DNA from 2 places in the Peribacillus sp. NPDC058002 genome. Region 2 is predicted to be linked to the other one. Evidence: riboswitches for the same ligand, from Rfam matches in the RefSeq annotation. Region 2 holds a riboswitch; the other holds the start of a gene.
The links. A riboswitch is a leader RNA that binds a small molecule or an ion and turns the genes downstream of it on or off. The one in region 2 is predicted to bind cyclic di-AMP.
Positions count from the first base shown of each region.

Region 1: it holds a riboswitch for cyclic di-AMP, as region 2 does, so the genes downstream of both, ACFVSH_RS07210 (APC family permease) here and ACFVSH_RS09795 (cation:dicarboxylate symporter family transporter) in region 2, are expected to answer to the same signal.

Region 1 is NZ_JBHVQU010000023.1:36,654-40,081, forward strand. It holds gene ACFVSH_RS07210 (APC family permease) at 1-1,444, opposite strand, end outside; cyclic di-AMP (ydaO/yuaA leader) riboswitch at 1,575-1,719, opposite strand; gene ACFVSH_RS07215 (GtrA family protein) at 2,086-2,541, opposite strand; gene ACFVSH_RS07220 (glycosyltransferase family 2 protein) at 2,501-3,428, opposite strand, start outside.
Region 2 is NZ_JBHVQU010000038.1:6,090-9,517, forward strand. It holds gene ACFVSH_RS09785 (hypothetical protein) at 1-348, shown strand, start outside; gene ACFVSH_RS09790 (efflux RND transporter periplasmic adaptor subunit) at 363-1,625, shown strand; cyclic di-AMP (ydaO/yuaA leader) riboswitch at 1,824-1,970, shown strand; gene ACFVSH_RS09795 (cation:dicarboxylate symporter family transporter) at 2,143-3,402, shown strand.

The DNA of each region.
Region 1 (3,428 bases), on a different contig from region 2:
CGGCAACAGGTACGATAATGATATTTCCTTCAATTGGCAAGATCGGCTCACATGTTGTAATCCTTAGTTGGTCACCAACTGCTTCATAATGCTTTCTGATTCGATGAAAAATTAACAGGATAATAGGTATAAAAATCAAAACAGGCCAAACCTGAGTAAACTTGGTCAAGAAGAATATCATCGTGACGATAAAGCTAATAATGGCACCAATTGAATTAATGGTTAATTTCAACATCCAGCCTTTTGGCTTTTCGCGGATCCATTTAACAATCATACCGCTCTGGGACAGAGTAAATGGAATGAATACCCCTACAGCATAAAGCGGAATGAGATTTTCTGTATGTCCTTCAAATGAGACTATTAAGATGATCGAGGCAAGTCCCAGTATGATTATTCCATTGGAATACCCTAATCGGTCCCCTCTGATCGTAAACGCCCTCGGTATGAATTTATCCTTCGCTAGATTTACTGCAAGCAGAGGGAAGGCCGAATAGCCAGTATTGGCCGCAAGTATCAAGATCAAGGCAGTCGTACCTTGAATGAAGAAATACATGAAATTCCGTCCAAAGATCTCTTCAGCAACCTGGGAGACGACCGTTACCTCTGCGCTCGGGACGATACTTAAATAATAGGCTAAGAATACGATTCCCGAAAATAATACAGCTAATAAGGAACCCATCGCTATTAAAGTTTTCGCCGCATTATTCGGAGCCGGATCTTTAAAGTTCGGGATTGCATTGGAAATAGCTTCGACTCCTGTCAATGCGGAGCTTCCTGACGCAAATGCTCTTAGCAGTATGAATAAACTGATGCCCGCTACCGGAGTCCCGACGGGCGTGTGCAATTCAGGTGAAACTTCACCTGTAAAAATCTTGTAAATCCCGACACCAATCAAGATGAACAATGCTAAAACGAATAGGTACACCGGATAAGCCAAAACAGAGGCCGACTCCGTAACCCCCCGCAAGTTCAGGATTGTAAGCAGAATGACGAAAATGATGGCTATGATGACATTATATGAATGCAGGCCGGGAAAAGCGGACGTGATTGCATCCGTACCTGCAGAAACACTAACAGCCACAGTTAATATATAATCCACCAATAAGGATCCTCCAGCTATCAGCCCTGGATTGACTCCCAAATTGTTTTTTGAAACCACATATGCCCCCCCGCCATGCGGATAAGCGAAAATGATCTGTCTATAGGACAAGATCAAGGCGGTTAACAGGATCAATACTCCGATTGCGATAGGGAGGGAATACCAAAATGCTGCAGCACCGACAGTGATCAGAACGATCAATATTTGCTCAGGTCCATAAGCAACAGAAGACAAAGCATCAGAAGATAATATCGCCAAAGCCTTTGTTTTGTTCAGCTTTTGTTCACCAAGTGCATTTGATTTTAAAGGTCTCCCAATCAAAAATCTCTTTATAGAAGATAACATCAAGTATTCACCACCATATTAAATTTAAGTTACCCAGCTGTATCAAAATACAAGAAGAAATGGAAAAATGCCTACAAGTCATAACTAAATAGACCTGTAGACATCAATTTTTTTGTCTAACAAGCTCCACCTTCCTTCTCATATAACGCTTACGAGGTTAGCTGTCGGATTCGGACCTAAGAGTAGCCCTACCTTGAAAGGATTCACCCCTTGGATTGTAGTAACAATCCCAATACCGGGTCCCCCGCACCATAAGGTTTAAGCGATTTAGAAATATGAAACTGTTGATTATCATACTCCCGTGAAATGGAAATGTAAATGAAAATTTTGCACAGAAATATAATTTTTTTTTGTATGCGAGGTTTTATTCTTGACGTATATTACATAAGTCATGCAAACACATGGTTCGAAGGGAGGAACGGAGGTAAATAAACGTCCAAAAAGAAAAAAACAAGGAGTGAATGAACAAAGGATGGTCATAAAAGGAATAAATGATTGCCACTTGAAGAGTATGAAGGATGAAGTGAAACAGTTCTGCCCCCAGCTTGAGTCGTTATACTTGCATTGATTTCCTCTTTCCGATTCCACTTTAATTCCCGTCCAATCGGGGGCATTATCCCACTGCTCCTGCTCCATCCTAATTAGTTCCTGCCTTCTTGAATTGGCCTCAAATTGCTTTTTTTAAAGACAAAGTATTTCTGGCCAATATAGTTGAGAACTGTGTAAAAAATGGCTCCTATCATCACAGCCACATTTTGTTGTATGGGTAAATGAACGGATCCTTCCATTGATTCCGCAATAGCTTGGCCTAAAGAATATGCGGCGGAATAACAGATCAGGATGACGCAAAAGAAACGTGCAACTCCTCTCCGCCATTCTATATCACTTTTAAAGGTAAAAGTCCTGTTCAAAAGAAAACTCGTTACAGCTCCCGTACCATTACCGATAAAGGTGGAGAGCCAGTAAGATAATTCAAGAACATTCATGAGAAAAAGCATAAGGGAAAGTCCAAGCGCAGTATTGACTATCCCAACCAATAAAAAGCGAATAAAGGAGTTAGTGTGTTTTAGATAGTTTTTCAATATTGTTCCGTTCATTGTCTAGTTGCTCCCGTTTTTTTAAATCGAGCGGATTAAATAGGTCCAGATCAACTATATATTTAGGCCGGCGTTTGGATTCATTATAGATTTTACCGATATATTCCCCAATCAAGCCGACAGCAATCAACTGCAGGCCACCGATCAACCATATGGAGGTGATTAATGAAGTCCATCCAGTCTCGGTCTGCCCATAAAACTTTAACCATAAAAAGTAAGACCCAAAGAGTAAGCTAATGAAAAATGAAAGACATCCTAGCCATAATACAAGCCGAATCGGTGTAACTGAAAAGGAAGTAATGCCATCAAGCGCAAAAGCAACCATTTTCTTAAATGGATATTTCGTTTCCCCAGCCAATCTTTCTTTTCGATCATAATAAACAGAGTCCGTCTTAAACCCAATAAGCGGTACGATTCCCCGTAAAAAAAGATTCGTTTCATCAAATCGTTCCAACTCCGCGATCGCCCTTTTACTCATTAGCCGGAAATCCGCATGATTATAGACAAGGTTAACCCCCATCTTGTTCATCATTTTATAAAAACCAGTTGCAGATGTTCGTTTGAAAAATGAATCAAGGTCCCTTTTTTGGCGGACACCGTATACAATTTCACATCCTTCATTGAATTTCCGGATGAATTCAGGGATGACTTGAATATCATCTTGTAAATCTGCATCAATGGAAATCACACAATCCGAGGCTTCTTTAGCTGTAAACAATCCTGCCAGGAGTGCATTTTGATGTCCTGCATTCCGGGAAAGCTTTAGCCCACGAACAAATTCATTATTAATCGTTTCCTTATAAATGATCTTCCATGTTTGATCTTTACTTCCATCGTCAACCAATAGAATTTTACTTTGACCAGAAACAACGTTTTCTTCTACTAAC
Region 2 (3,428 bases):
ATCCCATATATAAAATTAGTCATCGTTCAAATGATTCTTTTTGGTTTGCAATTAGTGGAAAAAACATTACTGGTTCCTCTATTCGTTTTAATGGATATAGGAAGCGATGCCAATCCTTTTTCATTTGGGATCATCAGTCAGTATTTTCTCAGAAGTGATTATTTCATTCACTTTTTCAGCGAAATCACCATTTTTCAATTTCTTATTATTGCTCTGCAATATTTTTATTTAAAGGAATTTTCAGACCGGAATAATTATTTGGTCCTTTTAATGATTGTTCTATTCTATCTGGCCACATGGTTTGTTAAAGCCTTTTTAGCATACATCCAAGTAGGCGTATTTGTATAAGGCGGGTGAAAAGAATGAGCGGAAAATGGAAAATAGCAGCGGTCTCGATTGCGTCGATAGTCTTAATAGCCGTTAACATATACCTTCTTGAAAAAAAAGAAAGCAAAGTGGAACGAACTGTTTTCGTTGAAAACTGGACAAAGGTAAAAAAGGATACTATTACGGTTACTATTCAAACAAATGGGGTAATTAAACCTGTAGAAGAGTATGATATCTATTTTGATACCAAGAAAAATGATTTTAAGAAATTCCTTGTAAAAGAAGGCGATGCGATTACGGCTGGCTCTTCGTTGTTTGAGTATGAGACGACCGAACTTGATGCGCTAAAAGCGGATTTAGAAGCGGAAAAAACGGCAGCTGAGGGAGAAATTGCGGGGATTGAAGAATACATAGGCAAGTTGAGGTCATATCAAGGGTCCCTGACCAGTGATTCTGGAATAGCGGCCATTGATGAATCGGTGGAAAAAAACTTGAGTAGTGATTTAACGACAAGCTCGACGGATCTTATTAAAAGTAACATTGAACAAGAAATGTACAAGCAGGAACTGGAAAGAAACAGTTTGGATGAAAAAGTGAAAATGCTTGACGCCAAATTGAGTTCAATTGAGGAGCAGTCCAATGCTATCGTGACGACGAGCGAGGCTGATGGTGTCGTTAAAAATATCAATAAAAACCTGAACAATCCCATCATATCCATTGTTTCTACAAATATGGCAATTGAAGGGGAATTCTCCGAAGAAGAAATGAAAAAGGCTGAAGTGGGCATGACTATAAAAGCAAGTTCCTCTGATTCAAAAAAGGCATTGAAAGGAACGATAGGCCGTATCCATTCCTATCCAGCTGAAGAGCCGTCGTTAAAAAAAGATAACAGATTTCCATTTCAGGCTTTAATCGAACCGGAAGGAGAAGTAACGGAACCTTTGTTGGTGGGATCCAAAGTGGATCTTACTGTAATAACCAATGAGAAAGCCGGTGTACCCTCCGTTCCTGAAGAGGCGGTAAATTACCAAAAACAGCCTTATATTTACAAATTGACCAAAAAAGGATATGTGGATAAACGTTACATTACAAAAGGGCTTAAAGCAGAAGGAAAGCAAGAAATCATAAAGGGACCGTCTGTAGGTGACGTCATCCTGCTAAAGCCTGATGTGGCAGTTAAGAACCATTCTAATTTTATTACTCCGATTCAATTTGAAAAAGTGAAAGTTGCAACTTATAAAAAATTCACCACTAGGGAAAAAGTAAGATATCTGTTACTTGGCCTTTTGGAAAAATAACCATTCCTTCAACAAAAGAGGTGATGTTAAGTTATCCAACAATTATATTAATATAACTCATGAGATTAAAAATCGGGAAGAGTAATTATAGATACAATAGACATTAATACAGAATATTCAGACATGTTTAAAGATTTTTTCTAAAATGGATGCGAATAAATATTTACAGATTATCATTTTTAGTATAATATTTTATTATAAGTTAACTCGCTTAATCTTATTCCAAGAACGGGGGACCCATTTTTGTGGATTTTATCCGCTAGGGGTGAATTCAGAAATGAAAGGGCTTTGTGTTTCCAATTCCTAACCCGACAGCTAACCTCGTCAGCGTCTTTAAGGGAACATGTGTGAATATTCACGCCAATAAGAAATCGACACATGAAGTGTCTTTTTTTTCGGCGTAAAGACAGAGTTTTTCAAAAAAAGAAAAATTACTTTCTTTTATTAGTATCTTGTTTCCCTTACCGAGACAAAAATGTTTTTGCATCAAAGACTTTATGGAAGGTGAGGAAAGTAAATGAAGAAATTCAAATTAAGTTTAGCTAGCCAAATTTTCATTGGTTTAATTTTAGGGATTATCGTTGGTGCCATTTTTTATGGTAATGAGACGGCCCAAAACTTTTTACAGCCATTCGGGGACATTTTCCTACGAATGATTAAAATGATTGTAGTGCCGATCATCGTTTCAAGCCTTATCGTTGCAGTTGCCGGTGTAGGTGATTTGAAAGCGGTAGGTAAACTTGGTGCTAAATCATTATCATACTTTGTTGTAGTAACAATGATAGCGATTGCTGTTGGTCTAGTTTCCGCGAATATTATCCAGCCTGGTGCTGGTGTAAATATGAACAATCTAGAACAAACTGATATTTCTACCTATGTTGATACAGCAGAAACTAAGCAGCATGAATCTTTTGTAGATACAATTGTTCACATTGTACCATCCAATCCAATTAAAGCTATGGTAGAAGGCGATATGCTAGCGATCATTTTCTTCTCTGTTTTGTTTGGACTTAGTATTGCGGCTATCGGTGAAAAAGGTAAACCTGTATTCCGTTTCTTCCAAGGTGCAGCAGAAGGAATGTTCTACTTAACTAATATGGTCATGAAATTTGCTCCTATCGGGGTATTTGCACTAATCGGTGTGACCATTTCCAAGTTCGGTTTGGAATCTTTAATTCCGCTAGGAAAGTTAGCGCTTTCTGTATACGGAACAATGATTTTCTTTGTAATTGTCATTCTGGGTCTTATTGCAAAATTTGTAGGGTTCAATATCTTTACATTGATTAAGCTTCTAAAAGAAGAATTGATTCTTGCGTTCTCGACAGCAAGTTCAGAGGCAGTTCTTCCGAGAATCATGGAAAAGATGGAGAAAGCGGGATGTCCGAAACATATTGCTACGTTTGTTATTCCGACAGGATACTCTTTTAACCTTGATGGTTCTACATTATATCAAGCGTTAGCAGCTATCTTCATCGCTCAAATGTATGGAATTGATTTAAGCGCTTATGAACAAATTACACTAATGTTAGTGTTAATGATCACATCTAAGGGGATTGCAGGTGTACCTGGTGTATCTTTCGTAGTTCTTTTAGCGACATTAGGAACAGTTGGTATTCCAATTGAAGGTTTAGCATTTATTGCTGGTATTGACCGTATTCTTGATATGGGCCGTACAGTAGTAAACGTTATTGGTAATTCACTTGCGGCAATCGTTATCTCAAAATGGGAAGGTCAATTCAACCCTCCTTCCAAAAAAGAATTAGAGCAAGTTTCTTAATATAAAAATCCAGAGTGAAATGTCAC